4 regions of the Enterobacter sp. WI-ESBL-E8 genome follow, and region 3 is predicted to be linked to each of the others. Evidence: predicted binding sites of a transcription regulator. Region 3 holds the regulator's gene; each other region holds the start of a gene.
The links. The regulator CRP, encoded in region 3, controls carbon source genes, mostly activating them, when cyclic AMP is high. The targets are predictions, from matches to a motif close to ATGTGANNNNNNTCACAT.
Positions count from the first base shown of each region.

Region 1 (4,696 bases), 1.8 Mb from region 3:
TAGCAATGCACCCGCAAACAGCGCGTAAATCACGGTCACTTTCCACTTAATAAATTCATCGTTGTGGAAGAACAGAGTAAGCCCGCCGAACACGGCGACCAGGACGAACGTGATCAGCGCCATTTTTTCGACTTTACGATAGCGAACCCAGCTGTAGATCAGTACAACAGCGGTCGCAACGATCAGCGCAGTGGTCGCGGCATAAATGTCATACAGCTTATAAAAAGCAAAAAAGACCACGAGCGGTAAAAAATCAAGAAACTGCTTCATTCTGTGATTCCATCTTCTGAGCGGGGCGGGAGACAGCGATGTCCCCGCCTCTGGATTACTGACGAATTAACATATACAGGCGGAACAGGTAGACCAGCAGTACCGCTGAAATCAGATTGCTCAGCGTATTCGCTACCACTGCACCAACGTTTGGCGTTAATACTGCAAAATTCGGTGCAAACAGTAAGAGGAGCGTTTTGGCGAGCAGCCAGCCGATCACGGCGGGAGCCACCAGACGCATATTAGCCCATGCCAGTCTGATGCTGCTGCGCATCGCGGTAAAAATACCCATTTTGTCCTGCACAACCATGACCGGGGCAAAGGAGAGCACGATAGCCAGTAACACACCCGGCACCACGACCAGCATAATCCCCATTTGCACCAGCAGGGTGGTTAAAAAGATCAGGATAAACAGCTTAGGCAAGACCGGCGCGCTGGCACCAATCGCCCGTAAGGCGCTGATCCGGTGACCCGCCGATACCAGCTGAATCATCAGTAAAACGCCGCCCGCCAGAACCGCATTACCAATAAGGCCTGAGAAGGTGGATGCGGCAGAGGCCCGCAGCAGAATTTGCTGCTGCTCCGGCGTCATGTTTTGCACCAGCTCAAACAACCCCACGCTTCCCGCAAGATGGTCGCCCTGGCTCAGGCTGGCAATCTGTTCTTCACTCGGTGAGAACGCATGACCCAGCACCACCGTGATAAAGGCGCAAAGCAACGCGATCAGTAAAAAGGTTATGAACTGATTGCGGAAAAAGTTTCCCGTGTCACGGTAGACAGACTTCGCCGTGATAGACATGCACTCTCCTTGAGTATTGCAGGTGTTAATTAGCCGGCAATTGTACACCGGATGCGCCTGCTGTGGCAGCATCAAGGCTTGTATGGAAAAGCATATCTTTGTAAAGCGGCGGTAATCCAACGCGCGCCCGGGCGCGATTGCAGGATTTATTGACCTGCCCATCTTCTCCCGACATGGCAAATTCCCGGCACGGGCTGGGACGATCCTCATAGATAGAACACCGGGTAGAAACCCCGGGCTCACCCTGTAGCGCCGCACAGCGGACCTGTTTTTGGTTCGTGCCGCTCATGCAGCGCAGAAAAGGCGTTAGCGGCTCTGTGAGATGAACCGGAACGGTACCGCCGCCATCGCTGGCTTCGGCCCAGTAGAAAGAGACTCGAAAATACGCACAACAGGCTCCGCACGTCATGCACGGGTTTTTATCACTCATGGCACACCTGCAAATGAAGAACGCATCAAATCAACTTGTGAGAGCGCTAAATTATCCAGCCGCCAGAGGAAGAGCAAGAGGGGGAAATGAGAAAATTATGTAACTGTGAAATGCCAAAAATTGACATGGAAACAACTTATTGCTTTTTGATGTGCCACAAAAAATTAACCCAGATCAATGAATGTTAAATTACTGGTTTTAATGTGATCTGCGGCAGATCACTTAATACTCTTTTGTGAGTATATTCTCACCCGCGATTAAAACCACAACGATGGAGCGGATATGAAAAAATTAGCGGTGGCAGCCCTTGTATTAAGCAGTCTCTCTGGCGGCGCGTATGCGCATGAAGCAGGCGAATTCTTTATTCGTGCCGGTTCGGCTACGGTTCGTCCAACTGAAGGTTCTGATAACGTGCTGGGGATGGGCGGTTTTAACGTCAGTAATAACACCCAGCTAGGGTTAACCTTTACCTATATGGCGACGGATAACATTGGTGTTGAGCTTCTGGCCGCAACGCCTTTCCGTCATCGCGTAGGTCTTGGACCAACCGGTGATATCGCCACGGTGCATCATCTGCCGCCAACGCTGATGGCGCAGTGGTACTTTGGTGATTCAAGCAGCAAGGTGCGTCCTTATATTGGCGCGGGCGTGAACTACACCACCTTCTTTGATGAGAAGTTTAACGATACCGGGAAAGAGGCCGGTCTGACCGATCTCAGCCTGAAAGATTCGTGGGGGATGGCAGGGCAGGTCGGGCTGGATTATCTGATTAACCGCGACTGGTTAATCAACGCCTCCGTCTGGTATATGGATATTGATACCGACGTACGCTTCAAAGCGGGCGGTCAGCAGCAAAGCATCAGCACTCGCCTCGACCCGTGGGTATTTATGTTCTCTGCGGGTTATCGTTTCTGATCTCCCGTCAAACTGGCCACGCGGTGGCCAGTTTGTTTTGCACGCTTCAAAACGACGGATACACCGGTCGCTCATCAAGTTTTACGCAATGCCTCAGGACCTTTTCCCCATCATATAAATAGCTGAAAGCGTCGCTGGACGTGGAATGGAAAAGAATATCGCCATTCGCAAACGGGATAATTTCGGTATCTCCCGCGCGCTTGTGTCCCGCACCGGTTTCGAAATGACCGCGCCACCTTTCCTGCGTATGGTCGTAAACGTGCAGAATAATCTCGACGAGCCCTCTTTCCGGACAATTAAGGCGCAGGAAGGTAGATGAGAAATTCAGGGAGAGTGCGTGAAAGGGAATCAATAGGGTGAAAACCAGTAAAGCTCGTAAATACATCAAACCGCTAAAACCTCCTTTAAAAGGGATATAAGATTTTACTTAAGTCGAAGGTTTGGGTTTTGCCGTGGATCAACACGCCTTACAATTCAAAGCGATAAAGGCCCCTTACGAGGCCTTCAGCGATCATTTTTGAATCAAATAGCGAATGGTCGGGCCATCCTGCTGGATGTCCAGCACGGTGTAGCCGTGATTTTTGGCATCCAGCGGAATGTTGTTAATGGACTGCGGGCAGTCGCTCACCACTTCCAGAATTTCACCTTTTTTAAGCTGCGGGAGCGCTTCAAGCGTCGCGACGGCCGGGTAAGGGCAAGGTTCACCGACCATATCCAGGCGGTAGTCAGGCACGATATCTTTCATGCAGCATTCTCCTGCGTTTCAGTTTTGACGGTGGCACGACGAAAGAACCGTTTCTCCTGCGCGACGACCAGTAAAAAAGCGACAAGCAGCAGGCCATAGGTGACCAGCAGGCCGCCGAGCGGACCGAAAGCGCTCAGCAGGTTGACCTTATCCCAGCTCGTGGCTAGCGCCGGGGAGAGATCGTCCCAGAAGTACGCCAGGATTGTTGAGCCAATAACATTCCCCAGGCCTACCCACCAGTAATGCACCTGACCTTCAACGGCGCGGTACATCCAGCCGGTTTCACATCCGCCGGCCAGCACAATTCCGAAGCCAAACAGCAGACCGCCAATAACCGCGTTAGGACCGGCCCACATGATTTTCGGTTCGACGCCTAGCTGAACATAGCTGAAGATCCCGATGGCGCTGACCGCCATCCCGGCGATAATCGCCTTCGCCATCATCGTGCGGCCGGTGATCCACATATCGCGAAACGCTGAGGTGAAGCAGATCTGCGCGCGTTCAATGAGCAGGCCAAAACCCACGCCGAACAGCATTGCCAGGCCGAGTTTGTGCTGGTTCATGGCCGTACACAGCGCCCATGCCACCATAGCGAAAAAGACCAACATACCGAGGCGGAAACGGCGACGCGCCTGAGAGGGCTTTTGCGTCAGCGGCGACGCGGCGCTCACTTTGACCATTTTGACGGGAATACGAAACAGCGGCAGAAGGGTAAATTTAGCGCCAAAGTAAGAGCCGATGGCCGTAGCGACAGCAAAGAACCAGGCATGCAGCGAAAACTGAGGGATCCCGGTAAAGAAGGCGGCAAGGTTACACCCCATCGCCAGGCGCGCGCCGAATCCGGCAATGATACCGCCGGCAACCGCCTGCAAAATGCGGATCCGGCTTTTGGGCATCCTGAGCTTGACGTTATTTGCCCACAGCGCAGCAGCAAAACAGCCGCCGAACATGCCGATGATCATCATGCCGTCGATGCGGGTTAGCGGCGTGCCGTCCAGATGAATGAGTTTAAAGTATCCCCACTCTTCGGTATGCACGCCAGCCAGTTGCAGCAGTTGCCCACCCCAGCGGGTGAACTCGCCGGTAACTGCCCAGAAGGTGCCTGTAATGCCGAAGTAGTAAGTAGAGAGAATGCCCGCCGCAATGACGGCCGGGACAGGTGACCAGAACTTAACCAGGTAAGTCTGTTTGAAGTATTGCCATGACATGAATAAGCCTCTGAACTCAGAAGGTTAATACTTAAAAGAGACCAGATAATACGCTTATGGCAAGGGTTGAAAAGCCATTCACACCGAAAATATCGACAGGATCAATTTTGACCTAATCCTTTGGTGACGATGGGCACGGAAGGGGAACCGTCTGGCTGGAATGCCAGACGGTAGAAGGGTTATGCTTTGCGCGTCGCGGCTTTCATGCCGCTTACGAACGCTTTCAGCTCGGCCAGCATCTGCTCTGGCTTGTCCACGTTCTTCTCAATGATTTTGACGATAGCAGAGCCGGAGATCGCACCTGCCGCTTTCGCCTCAATCGCCGCGGT
Region 1 is NZ_JBRWXJ010000001.1:2,796,220-2,800,915, reverse strand. Features, by position in the region: gene ACWHWP_RS13365 (septation protein A) at 1-270, opposite strand, end outside; gene ACWHWP_RS13360 (YciC family protein) at 326-1,069, opposite strand; gene ACWHWP_RS13355 (YkgJ family cysteine cluster protein) at 1,095-1,499, opposite strand; gene ompW (outer membrane protein OmpW) at 1,782-2,414, shown strand; gene ACWHWP_RS13345 (hypothetical protein) at 2,560-2,733, shown strand; gene yedF (sulfurtransferase-like selenium metabolism protein YedF) at 2,926-3,159, opposite strand; gene yedE (selenium metabolism membrane protein YedE/FdhT) at 3,156-4,367, opposite strand; gene trpA (tryptophan synthase subunit alpha) at 4,547-4,696, opposite strand, start outside.
Region 1: ompW (outer membrane protein OmpW) is a predicted target of CRP. The motif match lies at 1,701-1,718, and genes of this name have one in related genera.

Region 2 (4,696 bases), 4.0 Mb from region 3:
AGATGTAGAACAGCAGTGCCCCCAGCAGAGAACCCACGCCAATCGGAATGGAGGCGGTCATGGCGCTGAGGATAATCAACGGCCCGAGGAAGCGGCCGGAGGCGTTACCCGCGCCCATCATCACGTCTGCACCGTAGGTGGAGTTGCTCTGATTGATGGTGAACTTACGCGCCAGGATAATGACGTAGCCAATCGCCAGGCCAATCACCAGGCCGGTAATCAGCGCGGCAATGAAGTTGGTCACCGGGAACATGATCCCCGCGCCCAGCAGCAGCGCCGGAACGCCAAGGCCCACGCCGGTCTGAATGGCGCCGCCGATGTCGAGAATACCGACCAGCGAGCCTTCGATAATGCGGGCGAACAGGAAGCTTGCGCCGAACGCCGCCACCGCGCCGTAGACGCCGGTATCAATCCCCGCTTTCAGCATCGCCACAAAGGCCACTTCGTTAAACGCGCCGATGCCGTAGAGGTAGTACATGTGCGTCCCGGCAAACACGCCGGAGGAGAGCAGGCCAACGAAGATCGGGAACGACCAGTCGGCATACCAAAAACCTTTATTCTGTTCCATGTAGAGGCTCCTGTTATTTACCGCTGAGCGAGTTGTGGATCATGTCGAGCCAGTTCGGCACGGTCAGATGGAAGGATTCGATCATCTTCATGTCGAAGCCGCGGAAGAAGCCGCTCAGCACGAACAGCAGGACGATAGCCGCCATCATCACTTTGGTGACGTGGTTCCAGCCGCTCTCCTCTACGCCTTTACCAATCAGGATCCCCAGCACCAGGCCCGGCACGGCGTTGCCCATAATCAGCTGCGCTGCGCCGCCGAAAATGGTCGCCCAGAAGCCCGATTTTTTACCCGCGTCGATGGCCGCCAGCCAGAAGATCACCGGCATCACGGTGTTGACCAGCAGGTTTGCCGCCGGCACCAGCACCTTGACGGCGGTGACCTGAAGCGCAGCCGGTACGGAGGAGGCGGTAAGGTTAAGGAAGGTCACGACAATCATGCCGATCAGGCCGCAGGCAATCGCCATTTTGCGCGGATCGTGCAGCGTTTCGCCGACGTTACGGTTTTTGATCATCAGTGCAGCAGCACCCCAGTTCGGGATGATGCGGTGGTCAACGTCCTGTGTGAAAGCCCCTGCGGCCACGGAAGAGGCCCAGGCGTTAAAGAAGAAACCTAACCCAAAGGAGAAGTGAGACGCTGGGTCCCCTTCGCAGGAGTTCAGTTCCCCCAACGTACGAAACGCGCCCATACCCTGAGTGGTAGGCGCATGAAACATGCGTGCAGCCCCGGCTCCGACACCGACGCCTACCAGGCCGCCGATGATGAGCGATTTTATTAATATAATTAAGAACATCAGTCTGCCCTTTTATGAATAATCAGCGTTGCGTGACGAAATCCACCTGGTCAAGATTGATAGCGGTCACGTTGACGGTCACATCCAGCTCCACGCTGTAGGTGCGTCTTTCCCGGCGCAAAAAGAAGAACAGAAAGGCTTCTTTTCGCACCGCTTCTTGCGCCTGAACGACCTGCACATCCTGTGGCTCAATACGCAGTAAGATATGCGGTGAGGCTTTCATCACCGCGGCCTGAACGTGGTTGAGCGCGTCGGCAAAAGCGCGCGCTTTGGCGTCGCCTTTGCCCTTCACTCTCACCGTGGTTGTGAACTGTTCTTTCATGCTTATGCGCCGTATTTCTTCTGCCACGCCTGTACCAGACGCTCGCCCAGCTCTTCTTTATCCATAAAGCCAAAGCCCAGCACGTTGCAGCCTTCGTTGATGGCGGTCACGCCCTCTTCCACGGAACGCATGCCGTATTTCGCTTTGTAGCCATATTTGGTTTGCGCCGTGATGGCACCCGCGCCGCCGCTGCCGCAGAAGGAGATGCCGAAGGTGGCGTTTTCCGCTTTCATCACGTCGCCGAGCTTCATATCGGCTGCCATACCCGGTACGACAACCGCGCGTCCACCTGCTTTTTCCACACCCGCAGCCACTTTCTGACCTTTACCCAGGCGATCGCCAATCACGACTGTAATCTGTTCCATGTGTTGCTCCTTAAAGGTTGTCTTTCGCGACTTCAAAGTGAACGGAGAGCAGCCAGGCTTCTTCATCAGGAAGGTTGCCAAACTGCGCTACCACTTCACGTGCCAGCCGCATTGAATCCGGTGAAATTTCGTCGAACAGTTCCGCTTCAACCTCCGGCAGCGGCTCGCCGGTCACGGACCGGTGCGCCATTGCGCGAACGTGGGAGGTCAGCATCTGTTCCTGTACCGCATTGGGGATGATGTCGTGCCGGGCCAGCAGGGCATAAACCTGCTGCAGCATAGTGTTCGCGAGCTGCTCTGTTTGCACTGCCTGTTCCCCAACGTCGTTCATTACCGCTCCGTTAATCACTGGTCTTACCCCGTTAATGGCTCTGGAATAAAACTAACGTTGAGGGGGAATTGTTTGTAGCGAGTTGTTTTCCACTTCGAAGTGGAAAGGCGAGCCGCAGCAGTGATCTGTGCCACATAAATGCGCTGAATATGGATAAATCGCTGTATTTGCGTGATGAATGTCACGCTATTAAGCGGCAATGAACAGGCAAGCAGAGTGGAAAAGTTTCCGAGCGGGCTCGTAGAAATGTGATGTGGATAAGGTTTTCTTATGGGGATTCGCTAGAGTGGCGACGGGTGCTTGAGACTGACCGTCTCAGGCATGGGACGGAAAGTGGAAAGCCCCTACCTGAATGTAAATCAGGGCGGGGCTGTAAACGACACGTCTAGCCACGTGATGTTTGCTACCTCGCCAGCTTTAAAGCAAGGAGGCATCCATGAAACGCAGAAACCCAAGTATCGGGGTTTTGATGATTATTTCTTTGACGATAATCATCTTAACGCTGGTGACGAGGAAAACACTGTGCGAGATCCGTTTTCGAAACGGCTCGCTTGAAGTGACAGCGCGGATGGAGTGTCGCTCCGACCGGTAAGGAGCAAAGATGCGGGGGCGCGTAATGCGCCTCCGCATACGGAGAAAGGACGTACAGCTCAGGCACCCAATTAACGATACTTTTTATGATACGTGTTGCGCGTAGTCACAAACTGCTCGGCCGCCGCCTGGGCTTCTTTCACTTTACCTTCGTTGGCGAGCTTCAGCGCGCCGTCGATCTGGCCGACCAGCACGTCAAAGCCGTGGCGGTAGTCTTTCATTTCAGCACTGTCTGCCGCTTTGCTTTCCAGCTTTGGCGGGGTGGCTTTTTGGGCGTCCAGCGCCGCTTCACGCATTTTGGTCAGTGCGTCTTTCATTTCAGCCGCATTGTCCGTTTTCTGCACCACCTTCAGGTTTTGACCGAGGATGCCCATGTCGTCTTCAAGATCCGCAGCAAACGCAGAAGAGCCAAGAACCAGCGTTGAAGCTGCGACGATCGCTAACAGGTGTTTACGCATTGCTCACTTCCTTTTTTATTATTAACAAAACGCTATCTTTATTGACCCGCAATTTTCATTTCGGGCAGAAGAACTGAACCACACTGTATATTGCTACGTGTTTCAATATCGTTACCGACCGTAACGATGTTGCGCCACATGTCCTTCAGGTTGCCGGCAATCGTAATTTCGCTCACCGGATACTGGATTTCGCCGTTTTCCACCCAGAAGCCCGCCGCACCGCGAGAGTAATCCCCGGTGATGCCGCTTACGCCCTGGCCCATCAGCTCGGTTACCACCAGACCAGTGCCCATCTCTTTCAGCATCTGCTCAAAGTTGAGGCCCTGGCCGGCAATCCGCCAGTTGTGGATTCCGCCCGCGTGACCGGTGCTTTTCAGCCCCAGCTTGCGCGCGGAGTAGTTGGTCAGCAGCCACTGGGTCAGAATACCGTCTTTGATGATATCGCGACGTTCGGTGCGCACGCCTTCGCTGTCGAACGGCGTGGAGGCCAGCCCTTTCAGCAGGTGCGGATGCTCTTCGATGGTCAGCCATTCCGGCAGGATCTGCTTGCCCAGCGAGTCGAGCAGGAAGGTCGATTTACGGTAAACGGAGCCACCGGCAATCGCGCCCACCAGATGACCAAACAGACCGGTCGCCACTTCGTTGGCAAAAATGACCGGGGCCTTCATGGTGGAGAGCTTGCGCGGCGACAGGCGGGACAGCGTGCGCTCGGCGCACTCTTTACCGACCCACTCCGGAGACTGTAAATCCCCCAACGCGCGGCCAATCGTGTAGGCGTAGTCGCGCTCCATGTCGCCGTTCTCTTCGGCGATGACGCAGCTGGAGAGCGAGTGGCGGGTGGAGCAGTAGCCCTGCAGCATGCCGTGGCTGTTGCCGAAAACTTTGATGCCGTAGTGGCTGTTAAAGCTGCCGCCTTCGGTATTGGTGATGCGCTTGTCAGCCTGCAAAGACGCCTGCTCTGCGCGGGCAGCCAGTTCAATCGCTTCGTCCGGCGTAACCTCTGCCGGGTGGAAAAGATCGAGATCCGGCGCATCAAACGCCAGCAGCTCTTTATCCGCCACGCCAGCGTAAGGATCCGGCGAGGTGTAACGGGCAATATCCAGCGCGGCCTGCACCGTACGGGCGATGGCATCCGGACTGAGATCGGTGGATGACGCACTGCCTTTGCGATTCTGGTGATAGACCGTGATCCCCAGCGCGCCATCGCTGTTGAATTCAACATTCTCCACTTCGCCATAGCGGGTGCTCACGCTAATGCCGGTGGTTTTGCT
Region 2 is NZ_JBRWXJ010000001.1:559,760-564,455, reverse strand. Features, by position in the region: gene ACWHWP_RS02720 (DUF4310 family protein) at 1-568, opposite strand, end outside; gene ACWHWP_RS02715 (DUF4311 domain-containing protein) at 582-1,358, opposite strand; gene ACWHWP_RS02710 (DUF4312 family protein) at 1,381-1,680, opposite strand; gene ACWHWP_RS02705 (SFCGS family glycine-rich protein) at 1,683-2,045, opposite strand; gene ACWHWP_RS02700 (glycine dehydrogenase) at 2,056-2,394, opposite strand; gene ACWHWP_RS02695 (Hok/Gef family protein) at 2,813-2,968, shown strand; gene cybC (cytochrome b562) at 3,039-3,425, opposite strand; gene pmbA (metalloprotease PmbA) at 3,464-4,696, opposite strand, start outside.
Region 2: ACWHWP_RS02700 (glycine dehydrogenase) is a predicted target of CRP. The motif match lies at 2,495-2,512, and genes of this name have one in related genera.

Region 3 (4,696 bases):
ATGGGCCGTACCGGGGATCTGTTTGCCTACATGCACTACGGCGTGACGCCGGATATTCTGACCAGCGCCAAAGCGCTCGGCGGCGGCTTCCCGGTGAGTGCAGTATTGACGACCCAGGATATCGCCTCCGCGTTCCACGTGGGCTCTCACGGCTCTACCTACGGCGGCAACCCGCTGGCGAGCGCTGTGGCGGGTGCCGCGTTTGATATTATCAACACGTCTGAGGTGTTGAACGGCGTGAACGCGAAGCGCGAGCTGTTCGTAAAACACCTGCAAAAGATTGACGACCAGTACGACGTGTTCAGCGAGATCCGCGGGATGGGGCTGCTGATTGGTGCCGAGCTGAAGCCGCAGTACAAAGGCCGCGCGCGCGATTTCCTGCACGCCGCCGCCCACGAAGGGGTGATGGTGCTGAACGCGGGTCCGGACGTGATGCGTTTTGCACCGTCGCTGGTGGTGGAAGACAAAGACATTGAAGACGGGTTAACCCGTTTTGCCGCTGCGGTCGCGAAGATCGTAAAAGGTTAATACGCCGTCCGCTTCAGCCTGCGGGTGAGCCAAATCCCGTGATGTGGACGCTGACGCCATGCCACCGACGAAATGGTGTGCATGGTGTTCAGATGCCCCAGAATGCGCTGTAAATGCTGCTCCAGGGTGCTCATGGGCCCGTGGGTTAACGTCTCCGGCGCTTCCAGAATGTTCGAATCTCCCGACTCGCCCGGCGAGTCATATTCCAGGCGCTGCTGACATCGCTGCAGCGCAATTTCACACGACTGCAGGTAACGTTGGGCCAGGTCTGGCGTCAGCATCGTGTGCTCGCGCGCCAGCGTTGTCATGGCGTTAATATGCTCGACGATAAACTGGCTGTGCGTCACCCAGAGCTTCATGTCCGCCAGATAGTGCGAGTTAAAGCCCGGCTCCTGCATCGCCTGGTTGAGCGAGTTAAACAGGGCGTTATGCGCCTGGTTGACCTTCATGCGCTGATAGGCCAGCGGGGAGGGCTGCGGGTCGTCGCTCAGGATCAATCGAATGGCCTGCTGGTCGGCCTCCAGCGCGTCGTGGGCGTTCTGCCTGAGCAGCCCGCTTTGCCACTGCGGCCACAGCCAGACCATGCCGCCAAAGGCAATCAGGCAGCCAATGAGGGTATCAATCAGCCTGGCGACAATAAACTGTTCACCATTGAGCGTGAGCAGCTGCAGGGTATACACCGCCGTCACCGTAAAGCCCACCATCGCCCAGCCGTAGTTTTTGCGGATAATCAGGTAGCTCACCAGCGTAATCGCTAACATCCCTGCCAGGGTATAACCTTCCGGCACGTGGAAGTGCAGCGTCACGCCCGCAATAATCAGCCCCGCCATCGTTCCGCCGGCCCGGTGCAGAATACGCACCCGCGTGGCGCCGTAGCCGTTCTGGGTGACAAACAGCACGGTCATTAAGATCCAGTAGGGTTTCGGCAGATGCAGCGCCATGCCCATCAGGCTGGCGGTACTGAGCATTACGCTGATCCTGGCGGCGTTACGCAGGGCGGATGATTTAAGAGAAAGATAGCTTCTGAGCGCGGGCAGTAGCGGCAGCCGCTTTTGCTTATCCGCCATCAGATCGCGGGGATAAAGCGGGCGCTGCGTGCGCAGCACGCGGGCGATGCGGCTGAAGTGCCAGGCGGCAAACTGGCCAACCGGGTTATCCGGATGCTGGCGTGCGATTTTCTCCAGCGCGCCGAGCTGTTTTTCCATGTTAAAGCGCGTGGGGTAGCGGTGGTAGAGAATATCGTCAGCCAGGACCCGCAGACGTGCCGATACGGTCTGCGCGTTCCAGCGGATCACCGCTTCGGCGTGGCTGCGCTCGACCAGCTTTTGTACCTCCTGCGGATGGTGAAGGCTAACGGAGATATGTTCCTGCAGATCGAGCCCGACCTGGAAGGTGCGCAGCAGCCGTTTGTATTCGTGGTTCTTGTTGGCGGCGAGCATGTGCAGCTGCTGATAGCACTGGCTTATCAAATCCACCACCTTTTGCTGGCGCGTCAGCAGAGGCGGCAAGGATTTTTCCGGATCGGTATGCTGGGTGAGCAGGGTATATTTGGCTTCGCAGTAATCCGCCAGCTGCACATAGAGCAGGCTCAGGGATTCGCGCAGCGGCTGTTCGCGCCACAGCCAGAACCAGAACCAGTTGAACAGCCCGTACCACAGCGTCCCCAGAGCGTAGATCAGCAGCGGCTCCCACACCGGCATATTCCCGGCGAGGCTCAGCGTGAAAATGGCCGCAATCAGCGAGGCGGGAAGCAGGCGGGCGTGCAGCGAGCTGATTTCGGCGGTGACGCCGAGGGTCATGGCCAGCACGGTCAGGATCAGCGGCAGCGGGATGTCCCGGGCAAGCAGAAGCTGTACGGCGAGGCTGCAGCCCGCAAACAGGCAGCCGCCAATAGTCAGACGTTTGAAAAAGCGCTTATGCGGCGTGTCCAGACCGGCGATGTTGCAGCAGGCGGGCACGAGAGAAAACAGCAGACCTTGCTGAAGATGTCCGAGGATCAAGCCCACGGCCACAGGAAGACACAACACCAGCGTTTGTCGCAGTGCGTAGTTAACTTCGGGGTGATAGATCAGCCTGCGCCACATGGGGAGTAGAGACAAAAACGGCGTGACACCCTGCGGTGACACGCCGTTTAAGCGGAATTAACGCGTTCCGTAGACCACGATGGTTTTACCGTGGGCGGAGATCAGGTTTTGATCTTCCAGCATTTTCAGGATACGGCCCACTGTCTCACGGGAACAACCGACGATCTGACCAATTTCCTGACGGGTAATTTTAATTTGCATGCCGTCCGGGTGGGTCATTGCGTCTGGCTGTTTCGCCAGGTTCAGCAGCGTTTGTGCAATACGGCCAGTTACGTCCAGGAAGGCGAGGTTACCCACTTTCTCAGAGGTGACCTGCAGACGGCGCGCCATCTGGGAAGAAAGACGCATCAGGATGTCAGGGTTAACCTGAATCAGCTGACGGAACTTCTTGTAAGAAATTTCAGCCACTTCACATGCTGTCTTTGCACGAACCCAGGCGCTACGTTCCTGGCCCTCTTCAAACAGGCCCAGTTCACCGATGAAATCGCCCTGGTTCAGATAAGAAAGGATCATCTCTTTCCCTTCTTCATCTTTGATCAGCACTGCCACCGAGCCTTTAACGATGTAATACAACGTTTCCGCTTTTTCACCCTGGTGAATCAGCGTGCTCTTCGATGGGTACTTATGAATGTGGCAATGAGACAAGAACCATTCGAGAGTCGGGTCTGTTTGCGGTTTGCCAAGCACCATGCGCTGTTATCCTCTGTTATAAGCTGTCACCAGAGTCATCAGATGCATCCGGACTCTGGGGTTGCAATCGAATTCTTACCCATACCCTGGGAAGTCGGCTACCGTAACGTTTCGCAGCCAGTAAAGTTTGATGTCCTCTGCATACACGTGTAACGTCAATGTATTACTGTAGCATCCTGAGTGTTTTAGCATAGCTTTCGCCGCGTGTCTCCTGGTGTCTCGCTTCAGCATGATGCAGGTCGCCTTCCATTGCGAGAAATGTAACGCACGCGTAATCTGTCACCAAAAATGCAACGTTGGAGTTCAAAAATATGCAAGCGCGCGTGAAGTGGGTTGAAGGTTTAACGTTCCTGGGCGAGTCCGCGTCAGGACACCAGATTTTGATGGATGGTAACTCCGGCGATAAAGCGCCAAGCCCAATGGAAATGGTGCTGATGGCGGCAGGCGGATGCAGCGCGATTGACGTGGTGTCGATTCTGCAAAAAGGCCGTCATGACGTGACGGATTGCGAGGTCAAACTCACCTCAGAGCGCCGGGAAGAGGCACCACGCCTGTTCACCCACATTAATCTTCACTTTGTTGTCACCGGTAAAGCGCTGAAAGACGCGGCGGTCTCACGCGCGGTGGACCTGTCTGCGGAGAAGTACTGCTCTGTGGCGTTAATGCTGGAGAAAGCGGTAAAAATTACCCATTCGTATGAAGTGATCGAGGCTTAATCTTTTGGCGGGTGGCGCTGCGCTTACCCGCCCTACGGATTGTAGGCCCGGTAAGCGCAGCGCCACCGGGCAAAAATGATTATGCGATCTGCTTCCCTTCCATCAGCCGCTCCACCAGCGGCGTCATGATAAGCTCCATTGCCAGTCCCATTTTTCCGCCCGGCACCACCAATGTATTCATGTGCGAAATAAACGAGCCCTGCAGCATCGCCAGCAGCCAGGGGTAATCGATGCCTTCAAGATTGCGGAAATGGATCACCACAAAGCTCTCATCCAGAGAAGGGATCGTTTTGGCGGCAAACGGGTTGGAGGTGTCCACCGTCGGCACGCGCTGGAAGTTAATGTGCGTGCGGGAGAATTGCGGCGTTAAGTAATTGATGTAGTCTTCCATTGAGCGAACGACGGAATCCATCACCGCCTCGCGCGAGTGGCCGCGCTCGCTCATGTCACGCGTCAGCTTCTGGATCCACTCCAGGTTAACGATAGGAACCACCCCGACCAGCAGATCCACGTGGCGCGCCACGTCGTGCTGGGGCGTGACCACGCCGCCGTGTAACCCTTCGTAGAACAGCACGTCGGTGGGTTCCGGCAGCGGCTGCCAGGGGGTAAAGGTGCCCGGTACCTGGTTCCAGGGCACGGCTTCGTCGTAAGTGTGCAGATACTTACGGGACTGCCCTG
Region 3 is NZ_JBRWXJ010000001.1:4,597,485-4,602,180, reverse strand. Features, by position in the region: gene argD (bifunctional acetylornithine/succinyldiaminopimelate transaminase) at 1-528, shown strand, start outside; gene ACWHWP_RS22010 (YccS/YhfK family putative transporter) at 525-2,612, opposite strand; gene crp (cAMP-activated global transcriptional regulator CRP) at 2,670-3,302, opposite strand; gene ACWHWP_RS22000 (OsmC family protein) at 3,614-4,018, shown strand; gene ACWHWP_RS21995 (phosphoribulokinase) at 4,098-4,696, opposite strand, start outside.

Region 4 (4,696 bases), 2.2 Mb from region 3:
GGTCAGCGCGTCGGCGATCGCGGTGTAGTGCGCGACAAGCTCTGCCTGCTTTAGAGGCACGAAGTAAGGGGTAATGACGGATACGGCATCGACGCCCAGGGCGGCGATCTGTTTCCCCAGACGGATGGTGTCGCGGGTTGAGATTTCCCCAATGTGCGCCACGACCGGTGCGCGCCCGGCAACAGTTTCTACGCAGGTACGGGTGACGGCGATTTTTTCCTCTTCGTTCAGCACGAAGAACTCGCCGTTGGTGCCGCCGCAGAAGATGCCGTTGCCCGCGCTGAGCTGACGGTCAATCTGCCGCTTAAGGCCCGACAGATTCAGCGCGCCTTCCGCGTCAAAGGGGGTCACGATGGCCGTCAGCACGCCCCTGATTGTGTTTCGCATTTCTCACTCCTTCGATATTAATGTTGGGGAAACAGCGTCCGGTAAATTGCCTGCACTTCGTCATGGTTCACCTGGCACGGGGCGTTGTTCATTAGCCGCTTAACGTTAAGGGCCGCATCGCTCAGTGCGGCGATGTCCTCGCGCGGGACACCCAGCGTCTCCAGGTTGTCCGGCAGGTTGAGCCTGCGCACCAGCGCGGCAAAGTAATCCACCAGCGCGTGGGATTTCTCCTCGTCTGACAGCGACGTCTCCGCGCCGGGCACCAAATCCCAGACCTGCGCAAATTTCGTCACGCAGTGTGGACGCACCGCTCGCATGCAGGGCGCCAGCAGAATGGCGTTGGCGACGCCGTGCGGCAGGTGATATTTGCCGCCGAGCGGATAGGAAAGGGCGTGAACCAGATGCGTGCCGGCGTGCGCAATGGCGGCTCCGCCGTAGTAAGACGCCCACAGCATCTCCAGCTTCGCCAGCAGGTTGCCCGGTTCGGCACAGGCCGTTTCAATGTTGTTGAGCAGCTTTGACAGGCCCATCAGCGCGACGTTATCGCTGACCGGGTTGGCGACCGTTGAGGTGAAACACTCAATCAAATGGCACAGGGCATCAATCCCGGTGGATGAGGCAATGTGCGCGGGCATGCTGGTCGTCAGCTCCGGCAGCAGAGCGACGTAATCGGGCAACAGGACGTGGGAGATAATGCCCACCTTCGTGTTTTGCTCCGGGATAGCCAGAATGGCGTTCGGCGTGGCTTCCGATCCGGTTCCTGCCGTGGCCGGGATCAGCAGCGAGGGGATGCGCGCCACGGGTTTTGTGCCCGCCAGCAGGCTCTCCAGCCCCGGTGACTGCGGATGGCAGAGCACGGAAAGCAGCTTGGCCACATCCAGGACGCTACCCCCGCCGAGCCCGACGACCAGCCCAAACGTTCCCGTTAGCCCGGCGAGCAGCTGGCTCACGTCGTGGTGGGAGGGTTCAGGCGGCACCGTGTCGATAATCGTGACGCGGCGGCCGTTCTCTTCGAGGATTGCGCGGATCTGCTTTGCCGCCTCCAGACGCGCAATATTACCGTCCGTCACCAGCAAAAGCTGCGCTTTATCATTCAGTAACGGCCTGATGGCGGCGATGGCATTCGCGCCGCTAATAATGGTGCTGTTGATTGTTACCACGCTTTTCTCCTGTCTCTGTGTCCATGATTGATTTCGCTCAAATAAGACGCTTCATGGTCATTGTGTGGCTAAATTTATAATTTATTCGCAAACTGATTAACTTGATCTTGCTCACATATAATCAATCATGATTGAATATAATCATTAACAGGAAAGGCGAACCCGGAGTGGGGATGAAAGTGAACAATCTATACAGAGAGGTGGTAGTCGTCGCGGATGACTTTACCGGCGCTAACGATGCCGGCGTCAGCCTGGCGCTGTGCGGCAAAAAAGTCAGCGTGGCGTTTCATACGCCTTTTACCCAGCCGACCGATGCGCTGATCGTCAACACCGATTCCCGGGCGCTGCGGGCATCGCAGGCGGCGGAAAAGGTGGCCGCGCTCGGGGCGGATATCGAAGATGCCCGCTGGCTCATCAAAAAGATGGATTCCACGCTGCGCGGCAACGCGGGGGCGGAAGCACAAGCCCTGAAGGCGTTAAGCGGCAAGCGCCAGGCGATCGTGGCCCCGGCATACCCTGCGGCAGGGCGCATCACGCGGCACGGCAGGTGTCTGGTAAACGGCATTCCGGTGAATGAAACCGAATTTGCCAGCGATCCCAAAACGCCCGTCCCGTCTGCCGCTATAGCTGACCTGTTTACCGACGTGAGCGTTAAAAACGTGACCGTGGAAACGCTGACAGCCGAACTGGCGCAGGGAACGGAGTGGATCATCGTTGATGCGCAGACCGACGAGGAGCTGGACGCTATTATCGCCGCCGCGCTGGGCTGCGCGCAGACCCCGCTGCTGGTGGGCTCGGCCGGGCTGTGCGATGCGCTGGCCCGCCATCTGGCTCCGGCGCGACGCAAACAGCTGCTGGCCGTGGTGGGCTCGATGAGTGAGATCGCTCAACGACAAATTACGCGGGCTAAAGGCAAGAGGGGCGTCACGTCGGTATTCATTGATGTGAATGACGCTTTGCGCAGCGACGCGGCCAGTTATATCGAAGAAATTGCGCGGGTGCTCCAGGCTGGGCATCACTGCATCGTACATACCTGCGCGGGCCTCGAGGCTCGCCATCAGGTGGAGCAGCTCTGCCTGCAGCATCACGTCACCCGCGCGGGCCTGGGCGAAAAGATCTGTACGTTTTTAGGCGAGCTGACCCGACAGGTGCTTGCGGTGCACGAGCCGGACGCGCTGTACGTCTCCGGTGGCGATGTGGCGATGGCCGTCGCAAGGGCACTGGATGCCCGCGGGTTTGAAATCACCGGGTGCATCGCACGGTGCGTACCGGTCGGACAATTTCTGGGCTGTAGCTGGCAGCGGCCGGTAATGACCAAAGCAGGGGGCTTCGGAAAGGAAGAGACGCTGCTTGAGGTTTTGCATTTTATCGAGGAGAGACTGAGTGACTAAAATCATCGCTGTAACCATGGGTGACCCGGCCGGCATTGGCCCGGAAATCATTATCAAATCCCTCACCGGGGGCGAGCTGTCAGGGGCGCCCGTGGTGGTGGTGGGCTGTGCCAGAACGCTGCAGCGGGTGCTGGAGAAAGGGATCGCCGGGCAGGCGGATATGCGGATTATCGACGCGGTGAGCGACGCGCGTTTTGCCCCTGGCGTGATCAACGTGCTTGACGAACCGCTTGCGGAACCCGATGCGCTCCAGCCGGGCGTCGTGCAGGCTGCGGCAGGGGATCTGGCCTATCGCTGCGTGAAGCGCGCCACCGAGCTGGCGATGGCGGGCGAGGTGAAAGCAATTGCAACGGCGCCCCTGAACAAAGAGGCACTACACCTGGCCGGTCACCTTTATCCGGGGCATACCGAGCTGCTGGCGCATCTGACCAACAGCAAAGATTACGCCATGGTGCTGTATACCGATAAGCTGAAGGTGATTCACATCACCACCCACATTGCGCTGCGCAAATTCCTTGATACGCTCAATCAGGATCGGGTAAAAACCGTGATTGGCATTGCGGATAGCTTCCTCAAGCGCGTCGGGTTTGAGCATCCTCGCATCGCGGTTGCCGGCGTTAACCCGCATGCGGGGGAGAACGGCCTGTTTGGTGATGAAGAGATCAAGATTGTCGCCCCGGCCGTTGCGGCGATGAAAGCGCAGGGGTTAAACGTCACCGGACCGTGTCCGCCGGATACGGTATTTATGCAATGCCACGAAGGAATGTATGACATGGTCGTTGCGATGTATCACGATCAGGGGCATATTCCGCTAAAATTGCTCGGCTTTTACGACGGGGTGAACATCACCGCCGGCTTGCCGTTTATCCGTACCTCTGCAGACCACGGAACCGCGTTCGATATTGCATGGACCGGTAAAGCCAAGTCTGAGAGCATGACGGTGTCTATTCAGTTGGCTATGCAAATCACACGGGAATGATATGAAGGGATATAACCGGTTAGAGCAGATAATGGATTACCTGAAAGGGCACAATCTGGTGACGGTGGATCAGCTGGTGGCGATTACCGATGCCTCGCCGGCGACGATTCGCCGGGACTTGATCAAGCTCGATCAGGAAGGGGTGATCAGCCGTACCCATGGCGGGGTCACCCTCAACCGGTTTATTCCTTCCCAGCCCACGACGCATGAAAAAATGCAGCGCAGCCTGGCGGAGAAACACGCCATCGCCAGCGCGGCCGCGAGCTTCGTTAAGGCGGGTGACGCCATTGTGCTTGATGCCGGTACCACGATGATTGAACTCGCGCGCCAGCTGACGCATCTGCCGCTTCGCGTGATCACCAGCGACCTGCACATCGCGCTGTTTCTCTCGGAGTTCCGCCAGATTGAGGTGACGATCATCGGCGGGCGCATTGATGACTCGAGCCAGTCCTGCATCGGTGAACACGGGCGTCGCCTGCTGCAAAACGTCTGGCCGGACGTGGCTTTTGTCAGCTGCAACGGCTGGGATATCACCCGCGGCATAACCTCGCCAACGGAAGAGAAGGCCGCGCTGAAGCGTGATTTACTTGCCAATGCAAAACGTCGCGTGCTGCTGGCGGACAGCTCCAAGTACGGAGCCTGGTCGCTGTTTAACGTGGCGCATCTCAATACCCTCACGGATATCGTCACCGACGGCAGGCTGGATGAAACGACGCAGGCGCAGCTTCGGGCGCTGGATATCCCGCTGACGCTGGCGTCATGACATAAGTTAATACTAT
Region 4 is NZ_JBRWXJ010000001.1:2,446,327-2,451,022, forward strand. Features, by position in the region: gene ACWHWP_RS11775 (dihydrodipicolinate synthase family protein) at 1-387, opposite strand, end outside; gene ACWHWP_RS11780 (iron-containing alcohol dehydrogenase) at 405-1,547, opposite strand; gene dtnK (D-threonate kinase) at 1,721-2,938, shown strand; gene ACWHWP_RS11790 (D-threonate 4-phosphate dehydrogenase) at 2,931-3,917, shown strand; gene ACWHWP_RS11795 (DeoR/GlpR family DNA-binding transcription regulator) at 3,919-4,680, shown strand.
Region 4: ACWHWP_RS11780 (iron-containing alcohol dehydrogenase) is a predicted target of CRP. The motif match lies at 1,647-1,664, and genes of this name have one in related genera.